2 linked regions of the Defluviitalea raffinosedens genome follow. The protein of the gene in region 2 binds, or shares a complex with, the protein of the main gene of each other region. Links are inferred from orthologs where the notes say so. Each region holds a gene or a part of one and is shown on either strand. Other genes may lie near its edges.

What was found. The genes of interacting proteins can lie anywhere in the genome.
Region 1: the proteins of JOD07_RS11905 (region 2) and smc are in contact, whole or in part, in a crystal structure (PDB 3ZGX), measured with the Bacillus subtilis proteins. The link is inferred for Defluviitalea raffinosedens from one-to-one orthologs.

Annotation. Positions count from the first base shown.
Region 1 is NZ_JAFBEP010000017.1:3,126-11,332, reverse strand. Bases 2,778-6,879 are described here. They hold smc (chromosome segregation protein SMC), read right to left. Parts: upstream 6,563-6,879; coding sequence 2,978-6,562; downstream 2,778-2,977. Other genes in these bases: rnc (ribonuclease III), read right to left, coding at 6,567-6,879. Outside these bases: ffh (signal recognition particle protein), read right to left, coding at 1-1,204; YlxM family DNA-binding protein, read right to left, coding at 1,221-1,577; signal recognition particle-docking protein FtsY, read right to left, coding at 1,669-2,634; more of rnc, read right to left, coding at 6,880-7,271; acpP (acyl carrier protein), read right to left, coding at 7,330-7,566; phosphate acyltransferase PlsX, read right to left, coding at 7,638-8,207. UniProt on the Bacillus subtilis protein: Required for chromosome condensation and partitioning.
Region 2 is NZ_JAFBEP010000018.1:42,347-50,396, reverse strand. What follows is about bases 1,301-4,143. They hold JOD07_RS11905 (segregation and condensation protein A), read right to left. Parts: upstream 3,191-4,143; coding sequence 2,411-3,190; downstream 1,301-2,410. Other genes in these bases: JOD07_RS11895 (D-alanyl-D-alanine carboxypeptidase family protein), read right to left, coding at 3,951-4,143; JOD07_RS11900 (site-2 protease family protein), read right to left, coding at 3,209-3,823; scpB (SMC-Scp complex subunit ScpB), read right to left, coding at 1,846-2,430; JOD07_RS11915 (DUF2953 domain-containing protein), read right to left, coding at 1,301-1,754. Also shown: JOD07_RS11925 (D-alanyl-D-alanine carboxypeptidase family protein), read right to left, coding at 1-688; ytfJ (GerW family sporulation protein), read right to left, coding at 755-1,258; more of JOD07_RS11915, read right to left, coding at 1,230-1,300; more of JOD07_RS11895, read right to left, coding at 4,144-5,141; JOD07_RS11890 (pyrimidine-nucleoside phosphorylase), read right to left, coding at 5,280-6,581; JOD07_RS11885 (phosphopentomutase), read right to left, coding at 6,597-7,775; site-specific tyrosine recombinase XerD, read right to left, coding at 7,855-8,050. UniProt on the Bacillus subtilis protein: Participates in chromosomal partition during cell division. May act via the formation of a condensin-like complex containing Smc and ScpB that pull DNA away from mid-cell into both cell halves.

The sequences.
Region 1 (8,207 bases), on a different replicon or contig from region 2:
CAGCAATTCTCCTCTTTCTTGAGCCGTTTAAAATGGAAGGATCTTCTCTTTCTTCCTTAGTCATAGATTTTATAATGGCTTCTATATGGGCAATTTCTTTTTCATCAACTTCAATGTCACCTAATTTTTGCGTATTCATACCAGGGATCATTCCCAGTATTTGATTTAGTGGCCCCATTTTCTTAACTTGCTGCATTTGCTCTAAAAAGTCATCAAAATCAAATTCCATCTTTCGGAACTTTTGCTCCAAGGCAGATACCTTTTTTGCATCAAAACTCTGCTGGGCTTTTTCGATAAGCGTTAATACATCTCCCATTCCCAGTATTCTTGAAGCCATTCGGTCAGGATAAAAAGGCTGAAGATCTTCTAATTTTTCCCCTAAACCAACATATTTTATTGGTTTTTGAGTAACTGACCGCACAGATAATGCTGCTCCTCCTCTGGTGTCTCCATCCAATTTGGTGAGGATTACTCCGTCAATTCCCAATTTTTCATTGAAACTTTCGGCAACATTAACTGCATCCTGACCAGTCATTGCATCTACTACAAGAAGAATTTCCTGGGGCTTTACAGCAGATTTGATTTCCTCTAATTCATTCATCAATTTTTCATCTATATGGAGGCGACCAGCGGTATCGACAATCACGACATCATTATGGTTGGCCTTTGCATACTCCAGTGCAGCTTTGGCAATTTCAACCGGTTGCTTAGAATCCTCTATAGAAAATACAGGAACTCCTACCTGAGAACCAACAACTTGAAGCTGTTTGATCGCTGCAGGACGATAAACGTCACAAGCTACCAATAAAGGTTTTTTCCCCATCTTTTTTATTTGCCCACCCAGTTTACCGGAAGTAGTTGTCTTTCCGGCCCCCTGTAAACCTACCATCATATATACAGTAGGAGGCATGCTGGAAAAGGTCAATTTGCTTTGGGTACTTCCCATCAGATCAATTAATTCTTCATGTACAATTTTAATAACTTGCTGTCCTGGGGTTAAACTTTCTAAAACTTCTTGACCAACTGCTCTCTCTTTTATCTTATCTATAAATGATTTAACAACTTTAAAGTTAACATCCGCTTCTAATAGTGCTAATTTTACTTCCCGCAGTGCAGCAGTAACATCTTTTTCTGTCAACTTCCCTTTACTTTTTAATTTTTTAAAAACATCTTGAAGCTTGTCGGACAAACTTTCAAAAGCCATGGATCAAGCCTCCCAATCATTCATCTAATATTTTATATGCAATCTGTTTCATATCACCAATCTGAGTTTTGATTTTTTGCGGGTTATTAAAGTCTTTTTCTATCTCATCCATGATTTGAATCATTTCTTTAATACGCTGCTTATTTGCGAGAAAACGCTCAACCAAATGCAAGGTTTCTTCGTACTGAAATAAAATATTTTCAGAACGCTTTAACGTATCATAAACTCCTTGTCTGCTGATTTGGAGTTGTTCAGCAATTTCAGCCAAAGATAAGTCATTTTGATAATACAACTCGAACACATTTTTCTGTTTGTCAGTTAACAGTTCTCCATAAAAATCATAGAGAAGAGTGATTCTTAAAATATTATCCATAAGATCACCTTATAATTTTATACAGGTGTAAAGTAATTACCCTTTACGTGACTATTCTATAGAAAAAGCACTACTTTGTCAAGTGAAATTTTTACAAGGAGTCATTATTTTCTTCTGCAAACAAGGCATTAGCAAATTCTTTAGGATTAAAGGGCTGCAGATCATCGATGCCTTCTCCTACACCTATGTATTTTACAGGAATATTCATTTCTGAATTGATTGGGATAATGATACCGCCCTTTGCTGTTCCATCTAATTTTGTTAAAATTATTCCTGTAATATCTGCAACTTCTTTAAATAGTTTGACTTGTTGCAATGCATTTTGACCAGTTGTTGCATCAAGCACTAACAAAACTTCTTTTCGTGCTTCGGGATACTCTCTGCTGATTACTCTGAATATTTTTCTTAACTCCTCCATCAGATTCTTTTTGTTATGAAGTCTTCCAGCAGTATCACAGATTAATACATCAATTTTTCTGGACTTGGCCGCTTGTACTGCATCAAAGATCACTGCTGCAGGATCTGAATTTTCCTGATGACGGATAACATCTACCCCCGCTCTGTTACCCCATACTTCCAGTTGGTCTATAGCTGCTGCACGGAAAGTATCTGCCGCCGCCAGCAATACTTTTTTATTTTGCTGCTTCATATGATGAGCCAGCTTACCAATTGTCGTTGTTTTGCCAACGCCATTCACACCGATTACTAAAATAACAGTAGGGCTTTCATCGATATGAATTTCATGATCTCCTTGTTCAAGAAGGGTTGAAATCTCATCAATAAGAAGTCTTTTAAGTTCTGAAGCTTCAGTGATTTTTTGCTCTTTTACTTTTACTCTTAACTCATTAATAATTTTAAGTGTAGTTTCTACACCTATATCCGCCATAATAAGAGCTTCTTCTAATTCCTCAAATAATTCCTCATCGATCTTTTTAAAGGACTTAAGGACTTGATCGATTCCATCCATAATGTTGCTTCTTGTCTTAGTAAGTCCTTTAACCAGTTTAGCAAAAAAACCTACTTTAGGCTTAGGATTTTCCTCAGTTGTTTCTTCAATTCCTTCTTCATTTGTCTCCTGATCAATTTCTTCACTGATACCTTCGTCTGATTCTGAAACATAATCTGTTTCAGGAGCATAGTCTATGTCAATATCTTCAGAAACAAGATTCTCTTCATTGTTTTCAAAATCATCTGCTTTTACTGCTTCTTCTTCCTCTTCATCGGTATCTTGAAAGTCTTCAGGATTCGCTGATTCTGTATTTTCATCTTCTGTCTCTAAAACTTCTTCAATAGAAGCTTCATTTTGCTCTTCTGAATGTTGAAATTCATTCGTTTCTTCATTTTGATTTTTTTCTTTCCCAAACCATTTTTTAAATAATCCCATGATTTCACTCCTTATATTAACTTGCTTCTTCATTTTCCACTACATCAGAAAGCTTTACTGAAACTAATTTCGAAATTCCTTGTTCCTGCATGGTTACGCCATATAAGGTATCTGCTACTTCCATAGTTCCTTTTCTATGTGTAATAACAATGAATTGAGTCTGATCACCAAATCTTTTTAAAAAACGGGCAAAACGATTCACATTTGCATCGTCTAAAGCGGCTTCAATTTCATCTAATAAGCAAAATGGGGAAGGCTTCATTTTTAAAATAGAAAATAATAGAGCGATAGCAGTCAATGCTCTTTCCCCTCCTGATAAAAGCATCATATTTTGAAGTTTTTTACCCGGAGGTTGAGCGATAATCTCGATTCCCGATTCAAGAACATTGTCTTCCTCTGTCAGTTGAAGATATCCTTTCCCGCCTCCAAATAATTCTCTAAATACCTCATTGAAATTAGAAGAAATAACAGCAAAATTCTCTTTGAATTGCTTTTCCATAGAAGCTGTTAATTCCTGAATAATATTACGCAGCTTTTGCTCAGCATTCAATATATCATCTCTCTGAACAGACAAAAATTCATAACGTTCCTTTACTTTTTCATATTCGTTGATTGCTTCTAAATTTATATGGCCCAGGCTTTTGATTTGAGTGATATACTCAGCGGACAGCTTTTTCATTTGAGCAATAGACCCCATATCTTTTTTATAATTTAGAGCAGAGGTATAGGTTTCTTCATATTCTTCCCAGATACGATTAAACAAATTTTCCTGATCCAGTTTAAATTTTGTTTTTTTGTTTTCCAGACGATGTATTTCCTGTTGAATACGTTCAATATTTTCTGTAGTTTTATTGATTTTCTCTTCATATTCCTGAATCCTTACCAAGCGTTCTTTTTTAGATTCCTGCAAAGCATTTTGGCTATTAGTTTTATCTTGTAAAGATAAATATAAATGATCTATTTTACTTTTGTTTTCTTGTATTTCTTGCTGCTTAAATTCAGTTTGCTGATAGCAATTTTTTATTTCTTCTTCTTTTTTATGTTTTTCCAAGATTAAAGCTTGAATCTCATTTTCCAGTCGTTCTATATTTTCACTGATATGATCGTTATTTTGTTCTAAAGAAGAAATCTGAATTTTTAATTCCGTAATGCTTTGAGTTAAGTCTTCTTTTAAAGCCCGTTCACTTTGAATATGGGATTGATGTGTATCTACTTTGCTATGAATTTCTTCAATATCTTTTTCTATATCATTGAGTACTTTAGTTTTTTCGGACAGTTTAGCCAATAAATCTTCATATTGAATATTTAATTGCTCTTCTTCTAATGCAAATTGCTTTTTCTTATTTTCTATTTGCAAAAGAGCATCTTTACACTGTTCAATCTCATGATTTCTTGATACCAACTCAATATTCAGCTCTTGAAGGACTGATTTCTTATTTTCAATTTCGCTTAAATTTTGATTCTTGGTTTCTTCATACTTGATCAAATCTTTTTTTGCTTCTTCTAATGCATCCACAACGGTATTCAACTCACTGGTTAATTCTCTTAATTCTCTTGATCTGGAAAAAATACTGCTTGTTTTTTGATAGATGCTTCCTCCGGTCATAGAACCTCCAGCGTTTAAAACATCTCCGTCCAGAGTAACTAACTTATATTTATGGTCATATTTCTTTGCAATAGCTATTCCACAGTCCAAATCTTTAACAATGATTACTCTGCCTAATAAATAAGAAATAACATTATGATAAATCGGTTCATAACTAATAATTGAAGAAGCAATACCAAGAACGCCTTCTTCTTGCATCAATTGATTTTTTTCTTTACCTAATTCTTTTTCTTTTATCGCAGATAGAGGTAAAAAAGTAGACCTGCCTAATTGATTTTTTCTCAAATATTCAATTGCTTTTTTCGATACTTCTTCAGTAGTAGTAACAATATTTTGCATACTGCTTCCAAGAGCAACTTCGATCGCAGTTTCATATCCTTCGGGAACTTTAACCAGCTCAGCAACCACACCGCAAATACCTTTCCAGGATTCAGGATGCTCTTGTTTTAGCCGCAAAATACTTTTAACGCTTTTACTGAAACCTTCAAACTCTTTTTCCATCTGCTCTAAAATCTGCTGCCTGGATTTGAGTTGATGCATTTTTTCTGTTAAAGCACTTGTATGTCTGTTTTTTTGCTGGATGGCTTCAAGAATCTGTTTATTTTGAACCTTGAGTTCATCTATATCCTTTTGTAAAATCTGGATTTTACTTTGCTTGTCTTCATGAATTTTATTAAGAGCTTTTAAATGAACCTCTTGTTCTTTATATTGACTTTTAATACGGCTTTTTTCTGTTTCAATCTGATTCCTACGATTTTCTATTTGCTCCAAAAGGCCTTTCATTTTTTGAATGTTGCTTTTTAAATCTGAGGACTGATTCATTTTTTCGATAATATCAGATTTAAATCTCTCAATTTCCGTTTCACTGGCAGACAGTAATTTCGTAAGCTCGTTAAAATGATGTTCCTTTTCTTCTAAAATCGCTTTTTTACTTTTTAATTCTAATGTAATCCCATTAGCTTTAAAAGAAAGCTGAACTTTTTCTTCATCTTTTTGAACAACTTTGCCCTGGAGCTGTTCGCATTCGTTTTGAAGTCTTCGGATATCTTGACTTAGATGATGAATTTCCTGAAGAATAACTTTGTTATCTCCTTCTATTTTTTCAATTAAAGTTTTAATATCTGAAATATTATTTTGAATTTGAAAGATTTCTTCTTCCGTCTTATCTATTTCTTGTCGAATTCTGGCGTATTCTTCTTTTTGATCAGACAAAAAATTTTTTTGACGCATTAACTCTTCTTCATTAATAGAAGAGGATTCTTCTAAAGTGGTTAATTCCTTTCTTAATTGGTCTGCTTCTTCAATAAAGATGTTTAAATCAACGATTTTTAGTTTTTCTTTAATACTTAAATATTCTTTAGCCTTTTCTGCCTGAAGGGATAAAGGTTGTATTTGCTTTTCCAGTTCGGAAATGATATCTTCTACCCGTATTAAATTCTGTCTTTCAATTTCTAATTTTTTTTCTGCTTCCAGTTTTCTATTTTTATACTTTACAATACCCACTGCTTCTTCAAATAGGAACCTTCTGTCTTCTGGTTTACTACTGAGTATTCTATCAATCTGACCTTGTCCAATAATGGAGTAACCTTCTTTCCCCACACCTGTATCCATGAATAACTCATAAATATCTCTTAAACGGCAGGAGGTCCCATTGATAGAATATTCACTTTCTCCAGACCTATAAATTCTTCTAGTGATACTTACCTCTCCAAAAGAAATAGGTATTTTCCCATCAGAATTGTCAAAAGTAATAGTAACTTCAGCGAATCCAAGGGGTTTTCTGTTTTGAGTCCCTGCAAAAATGATATCTTCCATTTTTGAGCCTCTAAGAGTTTTTGCACTTTGCTCTCCCAAAACCCATCTAATAGAATCTGCAATATTACTTTTTCCACTTCCGTTAGGGCCGACGACAGCACTTATACCTTTATTGAAATCCAATTTCAAGGTATCAGCAAAGGATTTAAAGCCTTGTATTTCTAATCTTTTTAAATACATAATTTCACCTCATGAATGAATGGAGTGCATTGAAAGCTGCATTTTGCTCCGCTTCCTTTTTGCTTTTACCTTTCCCTTGACCAAGCACAGTGCCATTATGTCTTACTTCAACAAAAAATTCTTTATTGTGATCGGGACCAGTTTCATTGATTGTATGATAGTCTATTGGCGAGGAACTGGTTTTTTGAATTTTCTCTTGCAGTAAGGTTTTATAATCCATGTACATATGATTATTTTTGATGAACTCGATGGACGGAATTAATACTTTTTGTACAAACTTAATGGCACTTTCCATCTTTCCATCAAGGTAAATTGCGCCTAATAAAGCTTCAAAAGTATCTGCCAGAATGGAAACCCGTTCTCGTCCGCCAGATAATTCTTCACCTTTTCCAAGATAAATAAAATCACCCAAATGAATTTTTAAAGCTGCATCTGCCAAGGAGGGCTCACATACTATACTTGCCCGGAGTTTCGTTAATTCTCCTTCAGGCATATCAGGATATTTATGAAAAATATAATCACTGATAATTAAATCCAAAATAGCATCTCCAAGGAATTCTAATCGTTCATTATTAGGAAGATACTGTTTTTTACTTTCATTGGAGTACGAACTGTGTGTCAAAGCCTCAATGATCCAGTTCTTATCTTTAAATGAATAGTCGATGATCTTTTCTAAATCCTCAATTTTTCTGGGATTCGATTTTTTCATTATTTCTTGCCTCCATAAATTTTTTATACAATAATAAAAGTCCCTTTTAGAGGACTTTTTATTCAGAAGCAACTGCATTTTTAATATATTCCACTGCATCACCTACAGTTGTAATTTTTTCTGCATCTTCATTTGAAATTTCCATATCAAATTCTTCTTCTAATGCCATAATAATTTGAAAAATATCCAAGGAATCTGCGCCTAAATCATCTTGAAAAGATGTTTCTTCGGTAATTTCTGATTCTTGAATATTAAGTTGTTCAGCAATAATTTCTTTCACTCTTTTAAGTATCATGTAATCACCTCTTCCAGATTTTATACTTTGATAATAGTATATACTCATTAAGCAGTCAATATGAAAATGCATTATTGGTTTATTTTTTGCTCAATTTGATCTACAATTTTCTGCTCTTTAAATTTTATGGCTTGGCGAATAGCACTTCCAATTGCTTTGGCATTTGAACTGCCATGGGCTTTTACAACTAATCCCTGAAGTCCCAACATAGGTGCTCCGCCATATTCAGTGTAATCAAATCTATTCTTCACTCGCTTAAAAGCTGACTTGGAAAGCAACGCACCAATTTTTGATGACGTGTTTCTTGTGAGTTCTTCTTTTATGATGTCAAATAAAGCAAGCCCAAATCCTTCTGTATATTTTAAAATGATGTTACCTGTAAATGCATCGCATACAATAACATCTGCTTCCCCGTAAGGGATATCTCTTGCTTCTATGTTTCCTATAAAATTAACATCCAATGCCTCAATGAGTGAGTAGGCTTCTTTTGTTAATTGATTTCCTTTTTCTTTTTCTGCACCTACGTTAACCAATCCTACTTTAGGGGAAGAAATACCCATAATTTTTTCCATATAAATCGAACCCATTTGAGCAAATTGAGCTAAATAACCAGGCTTTGAATCCATGTTAGCACCACAATC
Region 2 (8,050 bases):
CTTTACCTGTATAACCAGTTTTTACGCCATTTGCTCCGGGATATTCATATAAAAATCTATTTGCATTACTTAAATAATAAGAGCGAAAATTCCCTTCCTTAGGGATGGTAATCTGTCTTGTATTAATGATTTCAACAAATTTAGGATTTTTCATTGCATAACGGGTAATCAATGCCAAATCATATGCTGTAGACTGATGTCCATCTGCATCCAGTCCATTAGGGGTTCTAAAAACTGTATTTTTTGCTCCCAGCTCTTTTGCTTTTTGAGTCATTTTTTCACAAAATGCTTCTACAGAACCACTGATATGCTCAGCAATTGCAACGGCAGCATCATTAGATGATTTCATCATCAGCGCATAGAGCAGGTCTTCCAATCTCTGTTTTTCTCCGGCTTTTAGTCGAAGTTTTACTTCTGGAGCCAGGGCAGCTCTTTTGCTTACTGTAACAATATCGTCAAGCATTCCACTTTCTAACGCAAGGATACATGTCATGATTTTTGTTGTACTTGCCATTGGCCTTGGTTCATGGGCATTTTTTTCCCACAGTATTCGCCCTGTATCCGCTTCTATTAGAATAGCTGATTGTGCTTCTACTTTAGGCTCATTGCTTTCTGCTCCATAAGCTGGAGATGCAAATATAAGAAGTAATATAACAGATATCATCAGTCTGAATTTCCTTTTAGTCATACCTTACTCCTTTTAAAAATCCTTATATTTATCATAAAAGGTAACAGCTTATTTTATGCAGAAATTTTATTTCTCAGATTCATAAACTTCCAATACTTTTGTTAAGTTCTTTTCACTATTTTCTTTGCTCTCATCTTTCACTTTTCCTTTACTTTTCCCTTTTGAATTAAAATAAGTTCCTAATTTGCCAATAAGTTCCGGTACTTCTTCCATTACTTTTGACATGGTTCCAAAGTGATAATTTACATGCCTTATTTGCACCTTACCATCTTCAACCACCATAAATGCGACTGGCTGAATACAGACTCCGGCACCGCTTCCTCCTCCAAAGGGGAATCTTTCGGAATGACCACTTCCTTCATCACTAGATCCGTCATCCCTCATAGCAGTCCCATACTCAGCTCCTCCCGCGGCAAAGCCGAATGTAGCTTTTGTGATAGGCATAATCACTGTTCCTTCAGCAGTTTCTATTGGATCCCCTACTACCGTATTGACTTCAACCATTTCTTTTATATTGCTCATTGCAGTTTTCATCAAGGATTCAATGGGATGTTGATTCGAATTTGTCATCTTTAAGCCTCCTTTTTGTAATAAAATACTGATAAACGACGAAAACAGGATGAATCATCATCTCACAAGTCAATGAAATATTGGTCGCGGAAGAATCAAATTGAGGAAGTATTCGATAATAATGTTTTTTTATTGTAATGAATTGATGAACAAAATAAACTATATTGGGCAGTATGCTGTAAATTAAACCATAAAGAAGAGCTGTAACAGCCGGATCACCTGTACCAAGATGCAACTTCAAATCCAGGGAATTGATGTATATATGCTTCTTAAATTTTTCAATTCTATTCCATATTATTTTTGCTGAATTTTTATAGTTTATGTATGATTTTGTTGAAAAAAACTTGCTATAATTTCCCTTTAGATATTCCTCAATTTTAGTCTGCATATATTCAACAAGATTAAGTTTGTAAATTCTAATATACCGAAATAAATATACACTTACGGTTAAATCCTGATTCTCGCCTCTTTTTTCATAATGAATGATTACTTTCAAGATTTCACCTGCTTATTTTGTTACATTTAAATTTATTTTTCCCCAAGATCAATAAACCATGCAAAAAACAAAAATGACCAAAAGAAGCTTTTCACTCCTCTTGGTCATCAAATAACCCTATTTGCTTTACTTCATTTTGCACTTCTTTCTGAAGCTGTTTCAGCAATTCTTCTTGAAGCTGAGGAAGTTCATTGATATTTTTAAAACCAAAATATCTTAAAAACTCCTCCGTCGTTCCAAATAAAATCGGCTTGCCTGGTGCTTCCATTCTCCCCACTTCACAAACCAGATTATACTCTATTAATTTATTAACTACGTGATCAGAGCGTACCCCTCTGATTTCTTCAATATCAGCCTTAGTTACAGGCTGTTTGTAAGCAATGATTGCTAAAGTTTCTAAAAGAGCCTGAGTCATATTAAATTTTTTAGGATTTTGATAAAAAGATTGAATTAACTCAAAAAACTGAGGACTTGTACACATTTGAAATGCATTATTCACTTCAATAATCTGAATACCCCGCCCTTCATCCCTGTACCTGGCAATCAAATTCTCAATAATATTTCTCGTTGTATGGAGATCTTTTTGAATAATTTCAGATAATTTTTTCAGTGAAACAGCTTCTCCCGATATAAATAAAATTGCTTCTATCGCAGCCTCATCTTTCGTCAGTTTCATTTACATCCATCCCATCATACGTCATAATCAAAATATCTTTGAATGGGTATTTTTGTTCAATTTTAACTTTTTTACTTCTTATTAATTCCAATAAAGCCAAAAAAGTCACGACAATTTCCATTTTGTCTGAGTCTTCATAAAATAATTCATGAAAATGAATAACAGGGTATATCACCAATAAATCCATAATATATGTAATTTTATCTTCAATTTTATAAACATCTCTTTGAACAGATTTAAACCCACTTCGTACAGTATCAATCTTTCTTTCTTTTCTCTTCAATAAGTCCTGAAAAATAGAAAACATATTTTGGAGCGTAATACCATCCAAAATCTCAGAAATCTCTACCGGTACATCCTGAAGCATATTTTTTACATGCTGCGGCAATGTTGAATTTCTATAAAACACCTTTTGTGCTTCTACTTGCCTCATCTTTAATTCTTCTGAGAAATGTTTGATTTTCTTATACTCCAAGAGTTTATTCACCAATTCTTCTCTTGGATCCTCTTCTTCTTCCTCTTCTTTTTTAGGAATCGGCAGCAACATTTTAGATTTGATTTCTAAAAGGGTTGCAGCCATCACTAAAAACTCACTCATATTGTCCATATTTCTTTCCTGCATTGCATCCACGTATTCCATAAATTGGTCTGTAATAAGGGCTATTGGTATATCATAGATATTGATTTTATTCTTCTCTATCAAATGAAAAAGCAAATCAAAAGGGCCTTCAAATGCTTCTAATTTTACTGTAATACTCAAATCTTGTACCCCTTTTCATTATAATCCAATCAGCTTGATTAAAAAATTATATATCTGCAAAACTATTGGGTTTAAAAGCATAGGAATAGCGCCAATCAGTAAAAGTATGATCAAGATAATCTGCAGTATATATTCATACTGTATAATTTTAAAATAGGTCCTTGGAGGAATAAGATTAAATAATATTTTTGAGCCGTCCATAGGAGGTATGGGAATTAAATTAAAAATTGCCAATACTATATTGATATAGATTCCATAGAGCAAAATTTGAAAAAACAAATCATATTCTATGTTATACACATTCAAAAGCTTTAATATCATTGCGAATACAACTGCTATAAGTAAATTAGCTATACAACCAGCTAATGATACCATAATCATTGCTGGTTTTCTATTCTTAAAATTCGTGGGATTTGTATGTATTGGTCTGGACCATCCAAAATTCATAAAAAACAGCAATATTAGGCCTATAGGATCAATATGAGATATTGGATTAAGTGTTAGTCTCCCTTCTTTTTTCGGTGTTTTATCCCCGAAGCAATATGCCATCAGTCCATGGGCAAATTCATGAAAAGTAACTCCTACCAATATTCCTAGTATTTTTATAATTATTTCCAATATAGGATTGTTCAAAATCCGTCCTCCTTTTAGTGTTAATCAAAAGATTTTTAAGATATTTACTAGGTATATTGTAAAGGTATAACATAAAAATTTCAAATATAATTTTAAGCGCCTAAGAAAATTCTTAGGCGCTTAAAACTTAGAACCATTGTTTCAATAGTACATTCATCATAGTTTTCAGGCTTGCTTTCTTTACAGAATCTGTCGCAACTAAATCTGAACGTCCAACTTCTTTGTCCTGGAATAAGTAAATGATTTCTCCAACTTTCATACCTTTTTCTACAGGAGCTTGAATATATTCCGGCAGTTCAACTTTTGATTCGATTTTTTGATTGGCTATTTTTTTGCTCACCAATAATTTTACATCTTTTTTAATTGCACAATCTACAGCAGGTACATTCCCCTTATATACTTTGACACTGCCTACTACTTTTCCAACCGGATCTCCTTGAATAACCGCATAATTTGCAAAGCCATAGTTTAACATTTTAGCTACTTCTGAATTTCTTGCTTGTTTACTTTTCGCTCCCATAACAACTGCGATTAAACTCAGTCCGTCTCTTTCAGCCGTTCCCGACAAGCAATACATAGACTGACTTGTAAAACCTGTTTTAAGTCCATTGGCTCCTGGATACCATTTGAACAAATTATTGGTGTTGGTAAGGCCGAATTCTTCTTCTCCTCTTCTTGTTTTATGAATAATGGTATCTGTCCAAATCGTTGCAAGTTCATGGATCTCAGGATATTTATTGATTAATTCTCGCGACATCAAGGCAATATCATATGCAGATGTCACATGGGCATCATCATGTAAACCACAGGCATTGACAAAATTTGTATCGTTCATTCCCAATTCTTTAGCTTTTTCATTCATCATCTTAACGAAAGCTTCTTCACTTCCGGCAATATGTTCTGCCATAGCCACCGAAGCGTCATTGGCAGATGCAACTGCTATGCATTTGGTTAAAGTTTTCACTGTTTGCTGTTCATTTGGCTCTAAATATACCTGAGAGCCCCCCATACTTCCTGCATGTTCACTGACAGTAACTATATCATCCCAACTGATTTTTCCGTTTTCAACTGCTTCATAGATCAGAAGAAGTGTCATAATTTTGGTCACACTGGCTGGATAGCGTTTTTCGTGCATATTCTTTTCAAATAGAACTTTACCGGTTTTTGCTTCCATAAGTACAGCAGCAGGAGATTCTATCTGAATTTCAGCATTGGCCTGTTGCGGACTTGTTTCTTCCCCTTCTGCAACACTAAAAGGTACAAGATTGATCATCAAAACGATTATAAGTATAATTGCTACACGTCTATAAAATGACATAGTCTACCTCCTTATGCACTTATTATGTTTTTCTCTATATTTAGGGTAGACCAATTTTGATAAAATATGCACATGAATACAAGGGATGTAATTCTTTCCACAAAAAATGGAATGGCCAAAACCATTCCATTTAAAAGTTTATTGAATCACTTTATAAACATATTTTACAGGAGCAGGTTTTTCTTCACTGATCCTGAAAGCTTCCTTTGCTATATTCTGTGCTTCGTTAGTATTCTCAAGATTTGTATGTAAGACGCAAATGGTCTCTCCAACATCTACTTTGTCCCCAATTTTCTTCGTAAGAGTAATTCCGGCGGCAAAATCGATCTTATCTTCTTTCGTTCTTCGGCCTGCGCCCAAAAGCATAGCAGAAATTCCTATGCTTTCTGCATTGATGGATGTGATATATCCTGAAGAAGAAGCTTTTATTTCGATGTGATGTTTTGCCTGAGGAAGTAATTCAGGATGATCAACAACCTCTGGATTGCCTCCTTGAATTTTAATAAATTCTTTGAATTTATTGATGGCTTCTCCATTTTCAATTTTTGCTTTCAAAACTCTGAAAGCTGAATCAAAATCATTGTATGCTCCTCCCAGTACTGCCATATGAGAAGCAATGGTCAGCGCAATAGTAGTTTCATCTTCAGCGCCTTTATTACTTAATACATCAATAACTTCTTTTATTTCGTTAGCATTTCCTACCTCATGGCCAAGGGGTTGATCCATATTGGTAAGAACTGCTATAGTTTTCCTGTTTAAAGATTTTCCTATATCAACCATCGTCCTTGCCAATTCTTCCGCATCATCTATGCTCTTCATAAATGCACCGGATCCTACTTTTACATCTAATACAATGGCATCGGAACCTGAAGCAATTTTTTTGCTCATTATAGAGCTGGCAATTAAAGGAATACTATCTACTGTCGCTGTAACATCCCTTAAAGCATAAATTTTCTTATCAGCAGGCGTTAGGTTGGCTGTTTGTCCTACAATAGCCATTTTATAAGTGTTTACATTGTGTATAAATTCACTGCTATCCAGTTCCGTTCTGAAACCTTCTATAGATTCTAATTTATCAATGGTTCCACCGGTATGCCCTAGTCCTCTTCCACTCATTTTAGCAACAGGAATGCCCAAGGAAGCAACCAAAGGAATGATAATTAAGCTAATCTTGTCTCCTACCCCGCCGGTAGAATGTTTATCTACTTTAATGCCTTCAATAGAAGACAAATCAACCACATCTCCTGAGTGAACAAAAGAAAGCGTAAGATTTGAAATCTCTTGCTTAGTCATCCCCCTAAAATATACTGCCATTAAAAATGTCGAGATTTGATAATCCGGTATTTCTCCCTGTACGTATCCACTAATGATAAAATCAATCTCTTCTTTAGTTAATTCTTCGCCATTTCTTTTCTTTAATATGAGATCATACATTCTCATGATTTTCCACCCTCTTTAATTTTTCTTTAATATTTCTTTGGCAAAACTTTCACCGTTTTTAATTCTGTCGGTACCCAAAATTTCACCTATCGTCTGACCAATATCTGCAAAAGTTCTTCTAGTTTTTAAATCTACGTTTTGATTAAGTTTTTTTCCATAGGCTATAAAAGGAACATATTCTCTTGAATGGTCCGTACTAGGGGTCGTAGGATCACATCCATGATCCGCATTAATCATTAATACATCGTTTTCTCCCATAGCATCCAGTATTTCAGGAAGTCTTTTATCAAATTCTTCAAGTCCCTGGGCATAGGCTTTATAATCGTTTCTGTGACCCCACTTCATATCAAAATCGACTAAATTAGTAAATATTAGTCCTCTATTGTTTTGCTTCATATATTGTATGGTCTTATTCACGCCATCCATATTATCCTGGGTATGAACAGCTTCTGTAATACCTCTGCCTGAGAAAATGTCTTCAATTTTTCCCACTGCAATAACATCTAAATTCTTATCTTTGATTTTGTCTAATATCGTATCGTGAGGAGGTGCCAGAGCATAATCACGTCTATTTGGAGTTCTTGTAAAACTTCCAGCTTTTTTTCCTATAAAAGGCCTTGCGATCACTCTTGCGACAGCATGTTCTCCCACAAGCAAATCTCTGGCGATGGAGCAAATCTCGTATAATTTCTCAATTGGTATCACTTCTTCATGGGCAGCAATTTGAAAAACACTATCGGCTGAAGTATATACAATGGGATAACCGGTTCTTAAGTGTTCTTCACCTAATTCTTCTAAGATTTCTGTTCCCGAAGCAGGCTTGTTTCCCAAAGTTTTGGTACCGATCGCTTTCTCAAAGGCTTCAATAATCTCTTTGGGAAATCCATTGGGATAAGTAGGAAATGGTTTTTCTGAAAAAACTCCAGCCATCTCCCAATGACCTGTTACCGTATCTTTTCCATTGGAAATCTCTCCAAAACGCCCAAAACAACCCAAAGGTTTTTCCGTTTTAGGTAGTCCGATCATTCCTTCTATATTGCCAAGCCCTAAAGACACTAAATTAGGAACATTAAGGCCTCCAACCATTTTTGAAATATTGCCAATGGTATTACTTCCCTGATCGCCGAATTTGTGCGCATCTGGCAATTCTCCCATTCCTACGCTATCTAAAATAATCCATATTATTCTGTCAATCATTTTTCTCCCACCTTTCTGTAATGATTATTCCTCTATTTAAAAATCTATATTCAATATTCAGAAAACAAAAAAGGGCCTAAGCCCTTGGATGTGCTTTAGAATAAACTTCTTTCAGCTTATTTCTATTTAATTGTGCATAAATTTGAGTTGTGGATATATCTGAATGCCCAAGCATCTCCTGAACAGATTGCAAATCAGCTCCATTTGCAACAAGATGTGCAGCAAATGAATGTCGTAACATATGTGGAGTAATCTCTTTATTGATATTCGCT